DNA from 2 places in the Streptomyces vietnamensis genome. Region 2 is predicted to be linked to the other one. Evidence: riboswitches for the same ligand, from Rfam matches in the RefSeq annotation. Region 2 holds a riboswitch; the other holds the start of a gene.
What was found. A riboswitch is a leader RNA that binds a small molecule or an ion and turns the genes downstream of it on or off. The one in region 2 is predicted to bind ZMP and ZTP.

Region 1: another riboswitch for ZMP and ZTP. It lies ahead of SVTN_RS23445 (serine hydroxymethyltransferase); the one in region 2 lies ahead of SVTN_RS37910 (bifunctional 5,10-methylenetetrahydrofolate dehydrogenase/5,10-methenyltetrahydrofolate cyclohydrolase).

Annotation. Positions count from the first base shown of each region.
Region 1 is NZ_CP010407.1:5,188,265-5,198,339, forward strand. It holds gene pdxR (MocR-like pyridoxine biosynthesis transcription factor PdxR) at 1-1,064, shown strand, start outside; gene SVTN_RS23420 (DMT family protein) at 1,081-1,920, opposite strand; gene SVTN_RS23425 (hypothetical protein) at 2,036-2,326, shown strand; gene SVTN_RS23430 (glutathionylspermidine synthase family protein) at 2,345-3,529, shown strand; gene SVTN_RS23435 (polysaccharide deacetylase family protein) at 3,556-4,251, opposite strand; gene rocD (ornithine--oxo-acid transaminase) at 4,331-5,536, opposite strand; ZMP/ZTP riboswitch at 5,660-5,750, shown strand; gene SVTN_RS23445 (serine hydroxymethyltransferase) at 5,815-7,083, shown strand; gene trpS (tryptophan--tRNA ligase) at 7,191-8,204, shown strand; gene SVTN_RS23455 (2'-5' RNA ligase family protein) at 8,297-8,887, shown strand; gene dprE2 (decaprenylphospho-beta-D-erythro-pentofuranosid-2-ulose 2-reductase) at 8,971-9,726, opposite strand; gene dprE1 (decaprenylphosphoryl-beta-D-ribose oxidase) at 9,739-10,075, opposite strand, start outside.
Region 2 is NZ_CP010407.1:8,558,008-8,568,082, reverse strand. It holds gene SVTN_RS37930 (fatty acid desaturase family protein) at 1-1,032, opposite strand, end outside; gene SVTN_RS37925 (DEAD/DEAH box helicase) at 1,292-4,351, shown strand; gene SVTN_RS43455 (SWIM zinc finger family protein) at 4,348-5,799, shown strand; gene SVTN_RS44000 (hypothetical protein) at 5,780-6,610, opposite strand; gene SVTN_RS37910 (bifunctional 5,10-methylenetetrahydrofolate dehydrogenase/5,10-methenyltetrahydrofolate cyclohydrolase) at 7,135-7,989, opposite strand; ZMP/ZTP riboswitch at 8,018-8,124, opposite strand; gene SVTN_RS37905 (GAF domain-containing protein) at 8,217-9,632, shown strand; gene adh (aldehyde dehydrogenase) at 9,677-10,075, shown strand, end outside.

The sequences.
Region 1 (10,075 bases), 3.4 Mb from region 2:
CCGGCACCCCCGACCTCGCCTCCTTCCCGCGCGCCGACTGGCTCAAGGCGTACCGCCGGGCCCTCACCGACGCCCCCAACGAGGCCTTCGGGTACGGCGACCCGCGCGGCAGGCCCGAACTGCGCGCCGCGCTCGCCGAGTACCTCGCCCGCGCCCGGGGCGTGCACGCCCGGCCCGAGCGGATCGTGATCTGCGCGGGCTTCGTGCACGGCCTGATGCTGATCGGCCAGGTGCTGCGGGCCCGGGGCGTACGGGACGTGGCCGTCGAGTCGTACGGGCTCGGGCTCCACGACGACCTCCTGAGAAGGGCCGGACTCGGCACGCCCGTCCTGGCCTTCGACGAACACGGCACGAGGACCGAGGAGTTGGCCGCCCTCGACGGGTGCGGCGCGGTCCTCATGACGGCCGCCCACCAGTACCCATTGGGCGGCGCCCTGCCCCCGGACCGGCGGGCGGCGGTCGTCGACTGGGCGCGGGCCTCCGGCGGCTTCGTCCTGGAGGACGACTACGACGGGGAGTTCCGCTACGACCGGCAGCCGGTCGGAGCCCTCCAGGGCCTCGACCCCGAGCGCGTCGTCTACTTCGGCACCGCGAGCAAGTCCCTCGCGCCCGGCCTCCGCCTCGCCTGGATGGTCCTGCCGAAGGGCCTGGCGACGGAGGTGGCGGCGGCGAAGGGGGACGTGGACTGGTCGTCGAGCGCGCCGGACCAGCTGGCGTTCGCGGAGTTCCTGCGCTCGGGGGCGTACGACCGGCACGTACGGGCGATGCGGCTGCGCTACCGGCGGCGCCGCGACCAGCTGGTGGCGGCCGTCGCCGCGCACTCCCCGGAGACCCGGGTCAGCGGCATCGCGGCCGGCCTCCACGCCGTCCTGGCCCTCCCGCCCGGCACCGAGCAGGCCACCCTGCGGGCCGCCGCCTGGCGCGGCCTCGCCGTCCAGGGCGTCAACCAGTTCCGCCGCCCCACGGTGCCGCCCACCCTCGACGGCCTCGTCGTCGGCTACGCCACACCTCCGGACAGCGGCTGGCAGGGCGCCCTCCGGGCCCTGTGCGGCGTACTGCCCTGAGGGCTCACGCGGCCGGTCAGGACGGGGCGATCGTCTCCGGGGAGGGGACCGGGGCCGGCGCCTCGCCGAAGCGGGCCAGGGTCAGGGAGCCCGCCACCGCCACGGCGAAACCGAGGATCGCCAGCCAGTTGAGCCCCTCCCGCGTACGGTCCCCGAGCCAGGCCACCCCCACGATCGCGGGGCCGATCGTTTCTCCCAGCACCGCGCCCGCCGTCGCCGTGGTCACCGAGCCGCGCTGGAGCGCCGAGGTCAGCAGCATGAACGCGGCCCCGCCGCCGACGAGGAGCGCGTACCAGACGGGATCGGTGAAGTCGATGCCGTCGATCAGCCGGACCGCGATCTCCACCACCCCGAAGCCGAAACCCGCCCCGAGACCGAGGACGAGCGCCCGGGACCGCGCCGGCAGCCGGCCCGCCGCCATGCCGAGCAGCAGGACCCCGAAGGAGATCCCGAGCAGCGCCCAGCGCAGCGCCTCCGAGACGTCCCGGTGGCCCTCCTTGCCGGAGGCGAGCGCCAGCATCGCGAGCCCCGCGCAGACCACGGCGACGGCCGCCCACTCCACCCGGCTCAGCCGCACCTTGAGGACACGGGAGGCGATGACCGCCGTGACCGCCAGACTCGCGGCGAGCGCCGCGCCCACCACGTAGATGGGGAGCGTCCGCAGCGCCACGATCTGCAGCACGAAGCCCAGGCCGTCCGCCCCGAGGCCGGCCAGATAGCGCCACTGCCTAAGGGCCCGCCACATCAGCGCGACGTCGACGCCGCCGCCCGTCCCCGGCTCGGCGGCACGGGCGGCCATCGCCTGGAGGACCGAGGCCGCGCCGAAGCAGACGGACGAGGCCAGCGCACAAATCATCCCGAGTAGCACGAACCGACTCTAGGGCGTGCGGCCGGAAATCAGAGGCCGGAAATCACCGGCCTACACTGTGCGGTCGCGGCGCGTTCGCGAGGGCGAAGGGGAGGCGACGGACATGCGGAAGCTGAGGTCGAGCACGGTGGTGCTCGGCGGGATGGGCGTGCTCGCGGCGACGATCACCGCGTGCGGTTCGGAGCCGGACAAGCGGTGCGTGGACCCGCTGACCCGGGAGGAGCTGCCCAGCTACCGCTGCGAGAGCGGCGGCGGGAGCGACGGCAACAGCAGCACCCGCGGCTCGTACTACTACGGCGGCACCGTACGCGACCGCAAGGTGAGCGGCGGCAGCTTCGACAAGACCGCCGTGGACACCGGCGGCTTCGGCTGCTCCGGCACCGGCGGCGGCTGAGGCGGGCCGGCGCGCACCATGGAACGCCACACCATCGAGCCCAGGCCCGGCTGGCAGCAGACGGTCGAGGAGCAGGGGCTCGTCTACCCGCTGACCCGCTACCCGGACGGTTCGCTGCGCCCGTACTGGGACGAGAGCGCGTACTACTCCTTCTCGCTGCCCGAGGTCGAGGCCCTGGAGGAGGTCGTCGAGGAGCTGCACGCCCTGTGCCTGGCGGCGGCCGAACACATCGTCGAGCAGAACCGTTTCGCCGAGCTCGGGATCACCGACCCGAAGCTGGCGGGCCTGGTCGCCGAGTCCTGGCGGCGCCGCGCCGAACTCCCCTCCCTGTACGGCCGCTTCGACCTGCGCTACGACGGCACCGGCCCGGCCAAGATGCTGGAGTACAACGCCGACACCCCGACCTCCCTCGTGGAGGCCGCGAGCCCGCAGTGGTTCTGGATGGAGGAACGGTTCCCCGGCGCCGACCAGTGGAACTCCCTCCACGAGCGGCTCGTCGACGCCTGGAAGCGCCAGGCCCATCTGCTCCCGCCCGGCCCCCTGCACTTCGCCCACTCGGACGGCGACGAACTCGGCGAGGACCTGATGACGGTCGCGTACCTGCGCGAGACCGCCCAGCAGGCCGGGATCGACACCGAGATGCTCTCCGTCGAGCGGATCGGCTGGGACCGGCTCTCGCGCCGCTTCGTCGACGACCGGCTCCGCTTCATCCGCAGCTGCTTCAAGCTCTACCCGTGGGAGTGGCTGACCACCGACCGCTTCGGCCGGCACGTCCTGGACACCCTCGACAACGGCGGCGGCACCGGCACCACCTGCTGGATCGAGCCCGCCTGGAAGATGCTGCTCTCCAACAAGGCGCTCCTCGCGATCCTGTGGGAGCTGAACCCGGGCCACCCCAACCTGCTGCCCGCCCACCTCGACGGGCCGCGCGAACTCGCCGCCACCACCGGCTGGGTCGCCAAGCCGCTGCTCGGCCGCGAGGGCGCGGGCGTCACCCTGCACGAGGCCGGCACGGAGCCCTTCGTACGGGACGGGGAGGCCTGCTGCTACCAGGAGCTGGCCCCGCTGCCCGACTTCGACGGCAACCGGGTGGTGCTCGGCGCGTGGGTCGTCGAGGACGAGGCGGCGGGGCTCGGCATCCGGGAGTCGGCGGGCCTCGTCACCGACGAGTACGCCCGCTTCCTCCCGCACGTGATCCTGTAGCCGGGGCTGCTCGGGCCTCCTCGGGCCTACTCGGGGACGTACTCCCGCAGCGGCGCCGGCTTCAGGCCCGCCGCCTCCGCCGCGTCCAGGGCCCGCTTCAGGTCCTGCGCCACCGTCTCGTTGAAGTGCAGCAGGATGATGTCGCCGGCCTTGAGCCGCGGGGTCGGCGGGGTCCACTGGCCCCAGGTCGTCAGGTCGTACGTCCACGTGACCAGCGCCTTCGCCCCGCACTCCCGCGCGGTGGTCCGGGTGGTCGCGTCGTACGTGCCGTACGGCGGGCGCAGCAGCCGCGGTCCGTCGCCGAACTGCGCGAGGTGCTGCTCGCGGGCCCCGCACACCTCCGCCTTCTGCCCGGCGGCGTCGAGGGTGGTCAGGTCCGGGTGGTCGACGGTGTGGTTCTCGACGCGGGAGCGGCCCTGGTCGAGCAGGGTGTGGAAGTAGCCGGAGTCGTACGAGTACGCCCCGGGCAGCAGGAAGAGCGACGCGGGTACCCGGCGGTCGAGCAGCAGCCGCGCGGCGGCGGGATCGTGGTACCAGCCGTCGTCGATCGTGATGAAGACGACCGGGTCGGTGGTCTCCACGTGGGAGACCACCGGGACGGGCTCGGGCCAGGCCGCCTCCGGGGCGGCGTGCGCGGGTCCGGTGAACGCGCCGAGGAGCGCGAGCGGGACGAGGGCGGCGAGCGCGGCACGCACGGCGTGACGCAGACGGAGTCTCGGCATGGCGGCATCATTGGCCTAGACCAAGTCCGGTGTCAATGAGTCGAGTTGACGGCTCGCCACCCCCTCCAAACGGACGCCGTCAGTCCGACAAGACCCCCCGCAACTGCTCGAGACCCCAGTCCAGGTCCTCCTTGCTGATCACCAGCGGCGGAGCGATCCGGATCGTCGACCCGTGGGTGTCCTTCACCAGGACCCCCCGCTCCATCAGCCGCTCCGAGATCTGCCGGCCCGTGCCCTTCGACGGCACGATGTCCACGCCGGCCCACAGCCCGCGCCCGCGCACCGCCTCCACCGCGCCGCCGCCCACGAGCAGCCCCAGCTCCGCGTGGAGGTGCTCGCCCAGCTCCGCCGCCCGCTCCTGGAACTCGCCCGTCCGCAGCATCGCGATCACCTCCAGGGCCACCGCGCAGGCCAGCGGGTTCCCGCCGAACGTCGACCCGTGCTCACCCGGCCGGAAGACCCCGAGGACGTCACGGTCGGCCACCACCGCCGACACCGGCACCACCCCGCCGCCCAGCGCCTTCCCCAGGACGTACACGTCCGGCACCACGCCCTCGTGCTCGCACGCGAACGTCCGCCCCGTCCGGCCGAGCCCCGACTGGATCTCGTCCGCCATGAACAGCACGTTCTTCCGGCGGGTCAGCTCCCGCACCCCCGCCAGATAGCCGGCCGGCGGGACCAGGACCCCCGCCTCGCCCTGGATCGGCTCGATCAGCACGGCCACCGTGTGCGCGGTGACCGCCGCCTCCATCGCCGTCAGATCCCCGTACGGCACGATCTCGAAGCCCGGCGTGTACGGCCCGTAGTGGTCGCGCGCCTCGTGGTCCGTCGAGAAGCTCACGATCGTCGTCGTCCGGCCGTGGAAGTTGTTCGCCGCCACCACGATCTTCGCGTGCCCGTCCGGCACGCCCTTCACCTCGTACCCCCACTTCCGGGCGGTCTTCACGGCCGTCTCGACCGCCTCCGCCCCCGTGTTCATCGGCAGCACCGCCTCCTTCCCGCACAGCTCCGCGAGCTGCGCGCAGAACTCGGCGAACCGGTCGTGGTGGAAGGCGCGCGAGGTCAGCGTCACCCGCTCCAGCTGCGCCTTCGCGGCGTCGATCAGACGCCGGTTGCCGTGCCCGAAGTTGAGCGCCGAGTACCCGGCGAGCATGTCGAGATAGCGACGGCCCTCGACATCGGTCATCCAGGCGCCGTCCGCCGAGGCGACGACGACCGGAAGGGGGTGGTAGTTGTGAGCGCTGTGCGCGTCCGCGGAAGCGATCGCGTCTTCTGTCCTCGACACGGGATCTCCGTTCGTCCTGCGGCTCGGGGGGTGGCTCGTCCCCAGGGGGCTGTGGCCCCTTTCTTATCGTCGCTCGGATGCCGGACAGGGAAACCTCGGCGACGGCGCGCCAGCTACCCTGGAAACACGCACGGCGACTGGCGTACGGGGAAGCGACCCCGGGGAAGCCGCGCGCGCTCCACCACACGAGGTGCCGCTCGCCTGGGCATCACGGGCCCCCGGTCCCGTGCGCACCTCAGCCCCGGGACCGTTCCGCCGAACGCCCGGAGGACACCACCATGACCGCACCGCAGCAGCACCCCGCACTCACCGCCGCCGACCCCGAGCTCGCCGCCCTCGTCGGCGCCGAGGAACGGCTCCAGGCCGAGACCCTGCGCCTCATCCCCAGCGAGAACTACGTCTCCGCCGCCGTCCTCGAAGCCTCCGGCACCGTCCTCCAGAACAAGTACAGCGAGGGCTACCCCGGCCGCCGCTACTACGAGGGCCAGCAGAACATCGACCAGGTCGAGACCCTCGCCATCGAGCGCGCCAAGGCCCTCTTCGGCGTCGACCACGCCAACGTCCAGCCCTACTCCGGCTCCCCGGCCAACCTCGCCGTCTACCTCGCCTTCGCGAAGCCCGGCGACACCGTCATGGGCATGGCCCTGCCGATGGGCGGCCACCTCACCCACGGCTGGGGCGTCTCCGCCACCGGCACCTGGTTCCAGGGCGTCCAGTACGGCGTGCGCAAGGACAACGGGCTCATCGACTTCGACCAGGTCCGCGAGCTCGCCCTCAAGGAGCGCCCGAAGGTCATCTTCTGCGGCGGCACCGCCCTGCCCCGCACCATCGACTTCGCCGCCTTCGGCGAGATCGCCCGCGAGTCCGGCGCCGTCCTCGTCGCCGACGTCGCCCACATCGCCGGCCTCATCGCCGGCGGCGCCCACCCGTCCCCGGTCGGGCACGTGGACGTCATCTCCACGACCACCCACAAGACCCTCCGCGGCCCGCGCGGCGCCATGCTCATGTCCACCGAGGAGCACGCCAAGGCCCTCGACAAGGCCGTCTTCCCCGGCCTCCAGGGCGGCCCGCACAACCAGACCACCGCCGCCATCGCCGTCGCCCTCCGCGAGGCCTCCCAGCCCTCCTTCCGCGACTACGCCCACGCCGTCGTCGCCAACGCCAAGGCCCTCGCCGAGGCGCTCCTCGCCCGCGGCTTCGACCTGGTCTCCGGCGGCACCGACAACCACCTGATCCTGATCGACCTCACCCCCAAGCAGGTCCCGGGCAAGATCGCCGCGAAGGCCCTCGACCGGGCCGGGATCGTCGTCAACTACAACACCGTCCCTTACGACCCCCGGAAGCCCTTCGACCCCTCCGGCATCCGCATCGGCACCCCGTCCCTCACCTCCCGCGGCCTGACCGTCGCGCACATGCCGCAGGTCGCCGAGTGGATCGACCGCGCGGTGGCCGCCGCGGGCACGGGCGACGAGGAGACCCTCGCCGCCGTCCGCGCGGAGGTCGCCGACCTGATGGCCGCGTTCCCGGCCCCGGGCCTCCCCGTCTGACGCACCGGCGTCCGACCCGCCCCCCGCTCCTTCGGGAGCGGGGGATTGTGTCGCGCGTCTCATCGGCCTTGATGGGTTCGGCCCCGACACCTGAGAGAATGATGTGCATGGCCTCTGACAGTCCCCGTGTGCTCTCCGGAATCCAGCCCACCGCAGGCTCGTTCCACCTCGGCAACTACCTCGGCGCCGTCCGCCAGTGGGTCGCCCTGCAGGAGACCCACGACGCCTTCTACATGGTCGTCGACCTGCACGCGATCACGGTCCCGCAGGACCCCGCCGAGCTGCGCGCCAACACCCGGCTCGCCGCCGCCCAGCTGCTCGCCGCCGGTCTCGACCCCGAGCGCTGCACCCTCTTCATCCAGAGCCACGTCCCCGAGCACGCACAGCTCGGCTGGGTCATGAACTGCCTCACCGGCTTCGGCGAGGCCTCCCGCATGACCCAGTTCAAGGACAAGTCCGCGAAGCAGGGCGCCGACCGCGCCACCGTCGGCCTCTTCACGTACCCGATCCTCCAGGTCGCGGACATCCTGCTCTACCAGGCCGACCAGGTTCCGGTCGGCGAGGACCAGCGCCAGCACATCGAGCTGACCCGCGACCTCGCGGAGCGCTTCAACGGCCGCTTCGGCGAGACGTTCACGATCCCCGCGCCGTACATCCTCAAGGAGACGGGGAAGATCTACGACCTCCAGGACCCGGCGATCAAGATGAGCAAGTCGGCGTCGACGCCGAAGGGACTCATCAACCTCCTGGACGACCCGAAGGTCACCGCGAAGAAGGTCAAGAGCGCGGTCACCGACACCGAGACGGTGATCCGCTTCGACCCGGAGAACAAGGCCGGCGTCTCCAACCTGCTCAGCATCATGTCCACGCTCACCTCCACCTCCGTCGAGGACCTGGAGAAGAGCTACGAGGGCAAGATGTACGGCGCGCTGAAGACGGATCTCGCCGAGGTCATGGTGGACTTCGTCACGCCGTTCCGGTCCCGCACCCAGGAATACCTGGACGACCCGGAGACGCTGGACTCGGTCCTGGCCAAGGGCGCGGAGAAGGCCCGTGCCGTGGCCGCCGAGACGCTGGCGCAGACGTACGAGCGCATCGGCTTCCTGCCCGCCAAGCACTGAGTCCGAGGACCCTGGCCCAAAGGGTGGTGCCTGCCGCACACTGGCGGCTGGCACCACCCGACACAAGTCGACCGACAACGGAGGAGAACGACGTGGGGACCGTAACGCTCGGCGTTTCGATCGCGGTCCCGGAGCCCTACGGCAGCCTGCTCCAGGAGCGGCGCGCCGGCTTCGGGGACCCGGCCGCGTACGGCATCCCCACGCACATCACCCTGGTCCCGCCGACCGAGGTCACCGAGGAGCGGCTGCCGGAGATCGAGGCGCACCTCGCGGGCGTCGCCGCCGGCCACCAGCCGTTCCCCGTGCGCCTGGAGGGCACCGGGACCTTCCGGCCGCTCTCCCCGGTCGTCTTCGTGAAGCTGGCCGAGGGCGTGCCCCTCTGCAACCGGCTCCAGCACCTGATCCGCGACGAGGCCGGCCCCCTCGCGCGCGAGCTGCAGTTCCCGTACCACCCGCACGTCACCGTCGCCCACGGCATCTCCGAGGAGGGGATGGACCGGGCGTTCCAGGAGCTCGCCGGGTACGAGGCGGCCTGGACCTGCCGCTCCTTCGCGCTGTACGAGCAGGGCCCGGACGGAGTCTGGCGGAAGCTGTACGACTACGAGTTCGGCAGCGGCCGCCCGATCTCGGCGGTCCCGGCACAGGGCGGCAGCCCGGTCGACGAGCCGACGCCGACGGCCTAGAGCCTGGGCGGTCACACCGGCAGCCCGGTCGACACCCCGGCGCCGACGGCCTAGCCGCGGGCGGTCACACCGGCAGGCGTACGTCACACCGGCAGGCGGCGGAACAGCGGCCTCGGCACGTGCCGTACCGCCGCCATCACCATCCGCAGTGCCCCCGGCACCCACACCGTCTCCGAGCGTCGCCGCAGCCCCAGCTCGATCGCGCCCGCGACCGCCTCAGGGGTCGTCGCGAGCGGCGCCTCCGCGAGCCCGGCCGTCATCTTCGAGCGCACGAACCCGGGCCGTACGACCATGACGTGCACGCCCGTGCCGTGCAGCGCGTCCCCGAGGCCCTGCGCGAAGGCGTCGAGGCCCGCCTTCGACGAGCCGTAGATGAAGTTGGCGCGGCGTGCCCGCTCGCCCGCCACCGACGACAGCACCACCAGCGAACCGTGCCCCTGCGCCTGGAGCGCGCCCGCGCACACCAGACCCGCCGAGACGGCGCCCGTGTAGTTGGTCTGCGCGACCCGGACGGCGGCGACGGGGTCGGACTCGTCGCGCGCCTGGTCGCCGAGGACCCCGAAGGCGAGCAGCACCATGTCGATGTCGCCCTCCGTGAAGACCTTCCCGAGCCGTTCCTCGTGCGACTCGGTGTCGAGCGCGTCGAAGGGCACGGTGCGCACGTCCGCGCCGAGCGCGCGCAGCGAGTCGGCGGCGGCCGTGAGCGCGGGGGAGGGGCGGCCGGCCAGCCACACCACGCGCGTGCGGCGCGCGATCAGCCGGCGGGCGGTGGCGAGCCCGATCTCGGAGGTGCCGCCGAGGACGAGCAGGGACTGCGGGGCACCGAAGGCGTCCTTCATGGTGGGTACTCCTCAGAGGGCGAGACGGCGGGCGAGGTCCGAGGTGAGGACGGACCGGGGGTCGAGCGCGGCGCGCAGCGCCCGGAACTCGTCGAGCCGGGGGTACATCGCGGCCAGGGTCTCCGGCCGGACCCGGGAGTCCTTGGCGAGGTAGATCCGGCCGCCGGCGCCCACGACCTCCTCGTCGAGCGCGTCGAGGAAGCGGCCGAGGCCGGGGAGGCCGGTGGGGAGGTCGAGGGCGAGGGTCCAGCCGGGGAGCGGGAAGGAGAGCCAGCCGGGGTCGCCCGAGCCGAACCGTTTCAGGACGGCGAGGAAGGACGGGCAGCGGTGGTCCGCGATCCGCCGCACG
Region 2 (10,075 bases):
CTGGCGGTACGAGTCCACGAAGCCGGTCTCGGTGTACGGGACGCCGAGGGCGGCGCAGTGGGCCCGCACGGCAGGCTGCGCCAGGCGGAGGTTCGGGCGCGGCATGCTCGGGAAGAGGTGGTGCTCGACCTGGTAGTTGAGCCCGCCGAGGAACCAGTCGGTCAGGGCGCCGCCCCGGATGTTGCGCGAGGTGAGGACCTGGCGGCGCAGATGGCCCCAGCTGTCGCCGTCCTCGTGCTCGTCGGGCCGGTCCATGCCCTTGTGGTTGGGGGCGAAGGCCATGCCGAGGTGCACGCCGAGGAGCATCTGGTGGAGGAGGGCGAAGACGAGGGCCTGGGCGGGTGTCAGGAGCGCGAGGAGCAGCGTCGCGTATCCGGCGAAGTGGGCGAGGAGCAGGGCACCTTCGACGAGCCGCTCGCGCCGGGTGCGGCACGGGCCGTCCTTCGCGAGCAGGGCCTGGATTCCGTACACCTTGAGCGCGATGCCCTCTAGGGTGGTCAGCGGGAAGAACAGCCAGGCCTGGTGGCGGGTGAGGAAGCCGCGCAGACCTCTGCGGCCCGCCGTCTGGTGCCCGGCGAAGACGAGGATGTCGGCGGCGACGTCCGGGTCCTTGTCGAGGTGGTTGGGGTTGGCGTGGTGGCGGTTGTGCTTGTCGTTCCACCACTCCCGGCTCATGCCGAGGAGGAGGTTGGCGTGGACGAGTTGGAGGAGTCGGCTCGCCTTGCGGTTCGCGGTGATCTGGGCGTGGCCGGCGTCGTGCCCGACGAAGGCGGCGCGGGCGGAGAACAGGGCGAAGGGGACGGCGAGGAGCAGCGCCCACCAGGAGGGCCCGGTCAGGGCGAGTCCGGCCGCCACGGCGGCGATGCCGAGGAGGTTGACGACGATGCCGCGGGCGTACCAGCCGGGGCGGTGTTCGAGGAGGCCCTGTTCCCTGACCGTCCGCAGGAGCGGGCTGAACTCGCTGCCGCCCCGGGCGCGGGCGGGCGCCGCGACGGGTGCGGCGGCCGGGGGCAGGACGACGGCCTGGGACATGGCGGGCTCCGGTTTCTGTCGGTCGGTGGATCGGTGGGCGCCTGTCCAGAAACGTACGGATCCGTGATCGTCCGGGGCCATGGCGTCACCACCCGTCCATGGCCGGGGGCGCACCGGGGGGTGGGGGTGGGGCAGTCCCCACCCCGCCGCGAGAGCCCGGCGCGTATGACGCGGATCACCTGATGGGGGCGCACTTCCGGCGACTTCGTGGGGTATCCTCGGCGACTCGGTCTCCAGGTAGTCAAATTTGAGGAATGCGTTGTCGCTCTCGCACGGATCCCATGAACCGGCCCGCGAACCCGCCCCCCGAGAACCTTCCCCCGTACACGAACTCCTCCGTCACTCCGCCCTCTTCCTCCCTGCCGATCCGCCCCGCGCCGGACGCATCGCCTTCTGGTCACCGGACGGCGAACCGCTGTCGGGCGCCGACGGCGCTCCGTCGGGCGACACCGGGATCATGGTCGTCGACGGCGGCTCGCTCCAGGCCGTGACCGTCCCCGCCCGCACCCTGTCCGTACGGGACGCCCTGCCGTTGCTCGCCCGTGCCCGGTTCTCGGACGCCGCCTCCCCCGCGACCGCCTTCTGGGGTGCCGCGGCCCTCTTCGCCCTCGACCTCGTCGCGCGCGGCCTGCTGCTGCCCGGCATCACGCCCGGCGACCACGACGCGTGGCGCGCCGGGCCGCTCGGCCCCGGGGAGCTGGCCGAACTCCGCACGCTCGCCGCGTCGATGCCGCCCGCCGCGCACGCCGTACCCCTGTCCGTCGCCGTACCCGGGGCCGGCGCCGTATCCCTGTCCGTCGCCGTACCCGGGGCCGACGCCGTACCTCTGTCCGGCGCCGTACCCGAGGCCGGTGACGAGCCACTGCTGCTGCCCGAGCCCGAGGCGCTGCTCCGGGCCTTCGCCGACGCGGTGGCCGACACGCTGCCCCGTACCCCGGCGGCTCCGCTCGCGGCCGGCGGGCCCGCCTTCGCGGCCGACGCGCCGCAGAGCGTGCCCGAACAGCGGGCCTGGGCCGCCGATGTGGCGGCGGTGCACGACGCGGGCGTCCGGCTCTCGCTCCGGCTCGAACTGCCCGGCTTCAGCGCGGAGGCGCAGGAGGCGCCCGGCTTCCGGGCGGTGCTCCAGCTGCACGGGGTCGCCGACCCGACCCTGGTCGCGGACGCGGCGGAGGTGTGGGCGGGCTCCGGCCGGGCCGGGGCCGCGTTCGGCCCCCGGGCCCGGATGGACGCCCTCCTCGCCCTGCGGCGCGCCGCCCGCGCCTGGCCGCCGCTGTCCCCGCTCCTGTCGGCGGCCGTACCCGACACCGTCGAACTCGCCGACGAGGAGGTCGCGGAGCTGCTGGGCCCGGCGGCCGAGGCCCTCACGGCGTCGGGCGTCCAGGTCCACTGGCCGCGCGAACTGGCCGACCGGCTCACCGCGCGCGCGGTGATCGGGCCGGTGGAAGCCGGGAGCGGGGTCGGAGCCGGATTCGGTGAGGGCGTCGGACTCGGCGCCGACGCCCCCACAGACGCTTCGGACCCCACCGACGCCGCCCGCGCCTCCGCGCTGCCTTCCTTCCTCGCCGCGGACTCCCTGCTCGCCTTCAACTGGCGCTTCGCCGTCGGCGACCACGAACTCACCCGCGCCGAGCTCGACCGGCTCGCCGAAGCCGGACGGCCCCTCGTACGGCTGCGCGACCGCTGGGTCCTCGTCGATCCGGCCGAGGTGCGCCGTGCCCGTGCCCACCAGGACCGCAAGGTCACGCCGGTGGACGCCCTCTCGGCCGTGCTCACCGGCACGACCGAGGTGGACGGACGCCCCGTCGAGGTGGCGGCGACGGGTTGGCTGGAGCGGCTGCGGGAGCGCCTCGGCGAACCCGAGGGCGAACGGCCGGAGATCGCACAACCCCCGGCGCTCGCCGCGACCCTGCGCGACTACCAGCTGCGCGGACTCGACTGGCTCCACCGGATGACCTCGCTCGGCCTCGGCGGCTGTCTCGCCGACGACATGGGTCTCGGCAAGACGATCACCGTCATCGCCCTGCATCTGCACCGGCAGGCCGACCCGGCGTCCGCCGGACCCACCCTCGTCGTCTGCCCGACCTCGCTCATGGGCAACTGGCAGCGGGAGATCGAGAAGTTCGCGCCCGGCACACCGGTGCGCCGCTTCCACGGCGCGGCCCGTGATCTGGAGGAGCTCGCCGACGGCGGCTTCGTGCTCACCACGTACGGCACGATGCGGCTCGACGCCGAGCGGCTGGCCGCGCGGAACTGGGGGCTGGTCGTCGCGGACGAGGCGCAGCACGTCAAGAACCCGTACTCGGCGACGGCCCGACAGCTGCGGACCATCGGGGCACGCGCGCGCGTGGCGCTGTCCGGCACGCCGGTGGAGAACAACCTCTCCGAGCTGTGGGCGATCCTCGACTGGACCACCCCGGGCCTGCTCGGCGGCCTGGGCGCCTTCCGGACCCGGTTCGCCGCGGCCGTCGAGGGCGGGCGGGACCCGGCCGCCGCCGCGCGGCTCGCCGCGCTCGTGCGCCCCTTCCTGCTGCGCCGGCGCAAGTCCGATCCCGGTATCGCCCCCGAGCTGCCGCCGAAGACCGAGACCGACCGGACCGTCTCCCTGACGCCCGAGCAGACCGGTCTGTACGAGGCGGTGGTACGGGAGACCCTTGCGGCCATCGCCGAGGCGGACGGCATGGAGCGCCGGGGCCTCGTCGTGAAGCTCCTGACGGGCCTCAAGCAGATCTGCAACCACCCCGCCCAGTACCTCAAGGAGGAGCGGCCGAGGATCGAGGGCCGCTCGGGCAAGCTGGAACTGCTCGACGAACTGCTCGACACGATCCTCGCCGAGGGCGCGTGCACCCTGGTCTTCACCCAGTACGTGGGGATGGCCCGGCTCCTGGAGGCGCATCTCGCGGCGCGGGGCGTACGGACGCAGTTCCTGCACGGCGGCACGCCGGTCGCCGAGCGCGAGGCGATGGTCGCCCGCTTCCAGAGCGGGGACGTCCCGGTCTTCCTGCTCTCCCTGAAGGCCGCGGGGACGGGGCTCAACCTGACCCGCGCCGAACACGTCGTGCACTACGACCGCTGGTGGAACCCGGCCGTGGAGGCACAGGCCACCGACCGGGCGTACCGGATCGGCCAGGACCGGCCGGTGCAGGTCCACCGGCTGATCGCCGAGGGCACGATCGAGGACCGGATCGCCGCGATGCTCGACCGCAAGCGGGAGCTGGCGGACACCGTCCTCGGGACCGGCGGCGACACCCCGCCGGAACTGACCGAACTGACCGATGCCGAACTGGCGGAGCTGGTGCGACTGCGAGGGGACGGACGATGAGCGGGTACGGACAGGGGCGCGGCCACGGGCACGGACACGGTGACGAGGAGCGGACGTTCGAGGCGCTGCCGCCGGCGCAGGGCGGAGCGTTCACCCGCACCTGGTGGGGACGGGCGTGGCTGAAGGCCCTGGAGGACAGCGCGCTCGACGGGCAACAGCTCAAGGCGGGGCGTCGGCACGCGCGCGCGGGGGCGGTGGGCGCCGTCTCGGTGCGGCCCGGCCGGATCACGGCGATGGTCAAGGACCGCGACGGGACGACGTACCGCGGCGACGTGCTGGTGCGGGAGTTCTCCGAGGAGCAGTGGGAGCGGCTCCTCGACCTCGCCGTGGACAGCGCGGGTCACATCGCGGCGCTCCTCGACCGCGAGATGCCCCCGCACCTGGTGGAGGACGCGGCGGCGGCCGGGCTCGACCTGCTGCCGGGCATCGGTGATCTGGAGGCGGAGTGCGACTGCGAGGCCTGGGACCACTGTCCGCACACGGCGGCGCTCTGCTACCAGGTCGCCCGCCTCCTCGACGAGGATCCGTTCGTCCTCCTCCTGATGCGGGGACGCGGCGAGCGCACTCTCCTGGAGCAGCTGCAGGCGCGCAGTGCCTCGCGGGCTTCGGGTCCCGGGGAGAAGGCGTCGAGCCGGCACGAGGGGGTCGGCGGGATGCCCGGCGTGTCGGCCGAGGAGGTGTTCGCGGCTGGGTTCCTCGTGCCGCCGCTGCCCGCCCCTCCGGTCGTCCCGGCCGCGCCGGGCCGGTCGCCGTCCCTGGACACCGACACGCCGCCGGAGCCGGGGGTCGATCCGGCCGCGCTCGAGTTCCTCGCGGCGGACGCGGCGACGCGCGCGCAGCGGCTGCTCGGCGCGGTTCTGGGGGCCGGCGGCGGACACGGAACCACGACGGTTCCGGCCGAGGCACGCCTGACCGAAGCGGGGCTGATCGAAGCGGGGCTGATCGAAGCGGGGCTGATCGAGGCGGAGCTGATCGAGACGGGGCTGATCGAGGCGGAGCTGATCGAGACGGGTCTGACGGTCGCTCAGGACGCGGTCCGGCTCGCGGCGAACGGCCCCGTGCCCTGGATCGCGGCGCGGCTCGCCTCCGGTTCGGGCCGGTCGCGGGCGGAGCTGGACGCGGCCACGCGCGCGTGGCGGTTCGGGGGCGCCGCCGCCCTCGCCGTACTGGACGAGGAGTGGACGCCGGACGCCGAGGCGCTGGACCGGGCCGGTGTCCGGCTCGCCGAGGCCTGGGCGGACGACGAGCGGCCGGTGCTGCGGCGTGCGGGCGGCGCGCGGTGGACGGTCGTGGGCGCGGAGGCGCAGCTGCGGCTCGGCGAGGACGGGCGCTGGTGGCCGTACCTGAAGGCCGGGGCCCGCTGGTCCCCGGCCGGCCCGCCGGACCGTGACCCGGCGACGGCCCTGGCGACGGCGTTCGCCGCCGGTGCTACTGGAGCGGGTGACTGAGCGTGCCGCTGGTGGTGGCCAGGCTGCAGGCGACGGTGTCCGCGCCGAGGAGGTGACTCGTCCGGTACGGGTACTGGACGAAGGTCGTCCAGCGTGTGCCGAGCGGCTGCAGGGCGGCCTTGCGGCGGAGCGGTTCGCGGCAGAGCAGGGTGGCCGCCTCGCGTACCGCCTGGTCGGTGGCGAAGGTGCCGACCAGGCGGGGCCGGGCGACGAGTTCGGCGTGGTGCGGCGTGTCGCAGCCCCGTCGGAGGACGGTGCCCGGCGCGTCGCGGTCGATGTCGAAGCAGTCGCCGACGCTCAGTGCCTCGAAGGACACGGGCTGTTCGGGGAGCCGGTCGCCCGTCGGGGGTCCGGAGGGGGTGGCACCGGTCGCGGGAGTGGTGTGCGCGGGGGCGGTGCTCCCGGACCGGAGCGGCGTCGGAGTCGTACCGCCCCGCGGGTTCCCTGCGGAGGCCGTAGCGGTCGGCGTGCCGCCCGTGGTCGAGGGGCGCGTGGGCGTCCCCGCGCTCGGCGTGTCGGCCGGCCCGGCCCCGGTCGTCGGGGTGGGGGCGGCCGATCCCGGGTCGCCGGTGACGACGGGGGTCGGCGCGCCGACCGGGTCCCCGCCAGGTCGGCCGTCGGCGAGTCCGCCGCCCTCCGCGCCGCCCCCGGCGGCCAGGAAGGCGCCGGTCACCAGTGTGGCCGTGAGCAGCGGCACGAGCGGCACACCGAACCAGCGGGCGCGCCGAGCCGCCGGTCCCGGCCGAGGCGCGCCGAGCCGCACGAAGCGGGCCGACCAGGCGGATTCGGCGCAGGCCGCGAGGGACCCCACCGCAAGGGGTTCAGCCGGGCGAGGCTCAATCCGACTCGACTCGACCGCGCGGGATTCGGCCGCGCGAGGTTCAGTCGTGAGGGGTTCGGTCGCACCAGACGCAGTCAAGCCAGGTGCGGCCGCGCCGGGCGCGGTCAGGCCGGGCGCGGTCAGGCCGGGCGCGGTCAGGCCGGGCGCGGTCAGGCCGGGCGCGGTCAGGCCGGATACGGCTGCGCCGGGTGCTGTCGCGCCAGGTGCGATCGAGCCAGGTGCGGTCGCACCTGGTCCAGTAGGGCGCGGCGAGGAGCCCGTACCGGTGGGATCGGGCGTTGCAGGCGTGGCGGACACGCCGGGACCGCCCGGGTCGGGCGGTGGAGTGACGGTCGGCGGGTGGGGCACAGGGACCAGGTTCGCCGCTCGGCGGCGGCGCGGCCAGCGTTCACCGGTCGCCGGACGCGACCTGTACAGAATCGTGACGATCGCCGACCGCGCGCTCCCCCGCGACCACCCCCGCCCCGTCACCGCCGCCACTCCGTCACAGTCGCCTACAGGCCGAGCTGGCGCTCCGCGCCCTCGACCGTCTGGGCGAGGAGCACGGCGATGGTCATGGGACCGACACCACCCGGGACCGGGGTGATGAGGGAGGCGCGCTCGGCGGCCGACGCGAAGTCGACGTCGCCGATGTTGCCCGGGTTGTAGCCGGCGTCGATGACGACGGCGCCCGGCTTGATGTCCTCGCCCTTGATGAAGTTCGGCTTGCCGACGGCGGCGACGAGGACGTCGGCCTCGCGGACGACCGAGGAGAGGTCCTGGGTGCGGGAGTGGCAGTAGGTGACGGTGGCGTCGCGGCCGAGGAGCAGCAGGCCGGCCGGCTTGCCCAGGATGGCGCTGCGGCCGACGACGACCGCGCGCTTGCCGCTGAGCTCGACGTCGTACGCGTCGAGGAGGCGCATGATGCCGCCGGGCGTGCAGGAGACGAAGCCCGGCAGACCGAAGCCCATGGCGGCGAAGGAGGCCATGGTGACGCCGTCGACGTCCTTCTCGGGGGCGATGGCCTCGAAGGCCGCGCGCTCGTCGATGTGCGGGCCGACCGGGTGCTGGAGCAGGATGCCGTGGACCTCGGGGTCCTCGGAGAGCGCGGTGATCGCGGCGACGAGCTCCTCGGTGGTGGTCTCGGCGGGCAGTTCGACGTGCTTGGAGCGGATTCCGGCCTTCGCGCAGCGGTTCTGCTTCATCTTCACGTACGTGACGGAGGCCGGGTCCGCGCCGACGAGGACGGTCGCGAGACACGGCGTGACGCCGGTGCGGCGGGTGATCTCGGCGGCTCGGGCGGCGGTCTCCTCGACCGTGCGGCGAGCGAGGGCCGTGCCGTCCATGAGGGTGGCGGTGCTGGTGGACATGGCAACTCCTGGGCGTCGTCTCTGACCGGTTTCTCGCCCAGGCGCACGGCATCGGCACGGTCGCGCCGGTGGGCACGCTCCGCCGGGCCGCTCCCCGGTGGTGATCCACCTCAAGCGCCAGTCACGGCCCGAGGCCCACTCTACGTGAGGGGTCGGGGGCCGGTCCCGGACAGGGTGCATATGCCGGGGCGTGCGGTGGCTTGTCGGCGGCCCCCGGGCGCACCACGATGAGCGCGACGGGCCGGGACGACCTCGACGAGGAGGCCGAGTTGAGCGATGCGCGGGTGGCAGCGGAGCCACGGACGGAACGGGATCCGGCGGCGGAATTCGATCCGCACGGGAAAGCCGCCCCTCACGCGGCGGGGCCGGACCCGAGCGCGGAGACGGGCCCGGGCGGGGAGACCGACCCGGCCGGGGTGACCGACCCGAGCCGGGAGACCGACCCGCGCACCCGGGAGGCCCGCCCGCTGGTGGCCGCGTCCTGGCGCCGCTCGGTACGCGCGCGCGTGAGCCCCGACGGGGCGGCCCGGGTGGAACTGGACGAGGACGAGCTCACCGCGTACCGCGAGGCCCACCCCCTCTCCGCGACGATGCCGGTGATCCGGGAGCTGATGGGGGCGTACGCGACGGACGGGGAGCATCTCCTCGCGGTCTGCGACGCCGCCGGGCGGATGCTGTGGGTCGAGGGCCATCCGGGCACCCTGCGGAAGGCCGGGGCGATGAACTTCGTGGCCGGTGCACGCTGGTCGGAGGCGGCCGCGGGCACGAACGCACCAGGTACCGCCCTGGCCGTCGACCGTCCCGTCCAGGTGGTCTCCGCGGAGCACTTCCGGCGTCCGGTGCGGGCGTGGACCTGCGCCGCGGCCCCCGTGCACGACCCGCACAGCGGCCGGGTGCTCGGCGCGGTCGACATCACCGGCGGCGAACGGCTCGCGCACCCGCACAGCCTCGGCTTCGTGCAGGCGGTGGCGCGCGCGGCCGAGTCCCAGCTGGCGCTGCTCGGGCCGGCCCCGGACCCGGGGCGGCTCAGGCTGTCGGCGCTCGGCCGGGACGAGGCGTTGCTCTCGGTGAGCGGGCGGCGGCTGCGGCTGAGCCGCCGCCACAGCGAGATCCTGGTGGTCCTCGCGCACCGCCCGGAGGGAGTCGGCGGCGACGAACTCCTCACTCTCCTCTACGAGGACGAGTCGATCACCCCGGTGACCCTGCGGGCGGAACTGTCCCGGCTGCGCGCGCTGCTGGGCCCCGACGTGCTGCGGTCGCGCCCGTACCGGCTCGCCGGGACGGTGGACGCGGACTTCGCGACGGTCGACAGACGGCTGGCCTCGGGGGCCGTCGCGGCGGCAGCCGGGGAGTACGCGGGCCCGCTGCTGCCCTCGTCGACCGCGCCCGGGGTCGTACGGCTGCGGGAGCGGCTGGCGGGAAGGCTGCGGGCCGCGCTGGTGGACCGGCGCGATCCGGGGCTGCTCGCGGACTGGGCGTACAGCGCGTGGGGCGAGGACGACGTGCTGGTCTGGCGGGCGCTGTGCGCGGCCGTACCGGCGGCCCAGCTTCCTCCCGTACGGGCGAGGCTCGACTCCCTGGAGGCGGAACTGTCCGCGGGTGCAACGGACTTGCAACGTACGGGCCACCACACTCGGGCGTGAACGCCGGCCAGGGACGGCCGGCGCGTCCCAGGGAGGCCATGCCCATGACCCGTTACGCCGCACCCGGTACCGAGGGCGCACTCATGTCGTACCGGGACCGGTACGACCACTGGATCGGCGGCGAGTACGTCGCCCCGGCGGCCGGCCGCTACTTCGAGAACCCCAGCCCGATCGACGGCCGCCCCTTCACGGAGGTCGCGCGCGGCACCGCCGAGGACGTGGAACGCGCCCTGGACGCGGCGCACGCGGCGGCCCCGGCGTGGGGGCGGACGGCACCGGCGGAGCGGGCGGGGATCCTGCTGAAGATCGCGGACCGCATGGAAAGCAACCTCGAGGCACTGGCGGTCGCCGAAACGTGGGACAACGGCAAGCCGGTCCGAGAGACGCTCGCCGCGGACATCCCGCTCGCCATCGACCACTTCCGCTACTTCGCGGGAGCGCTG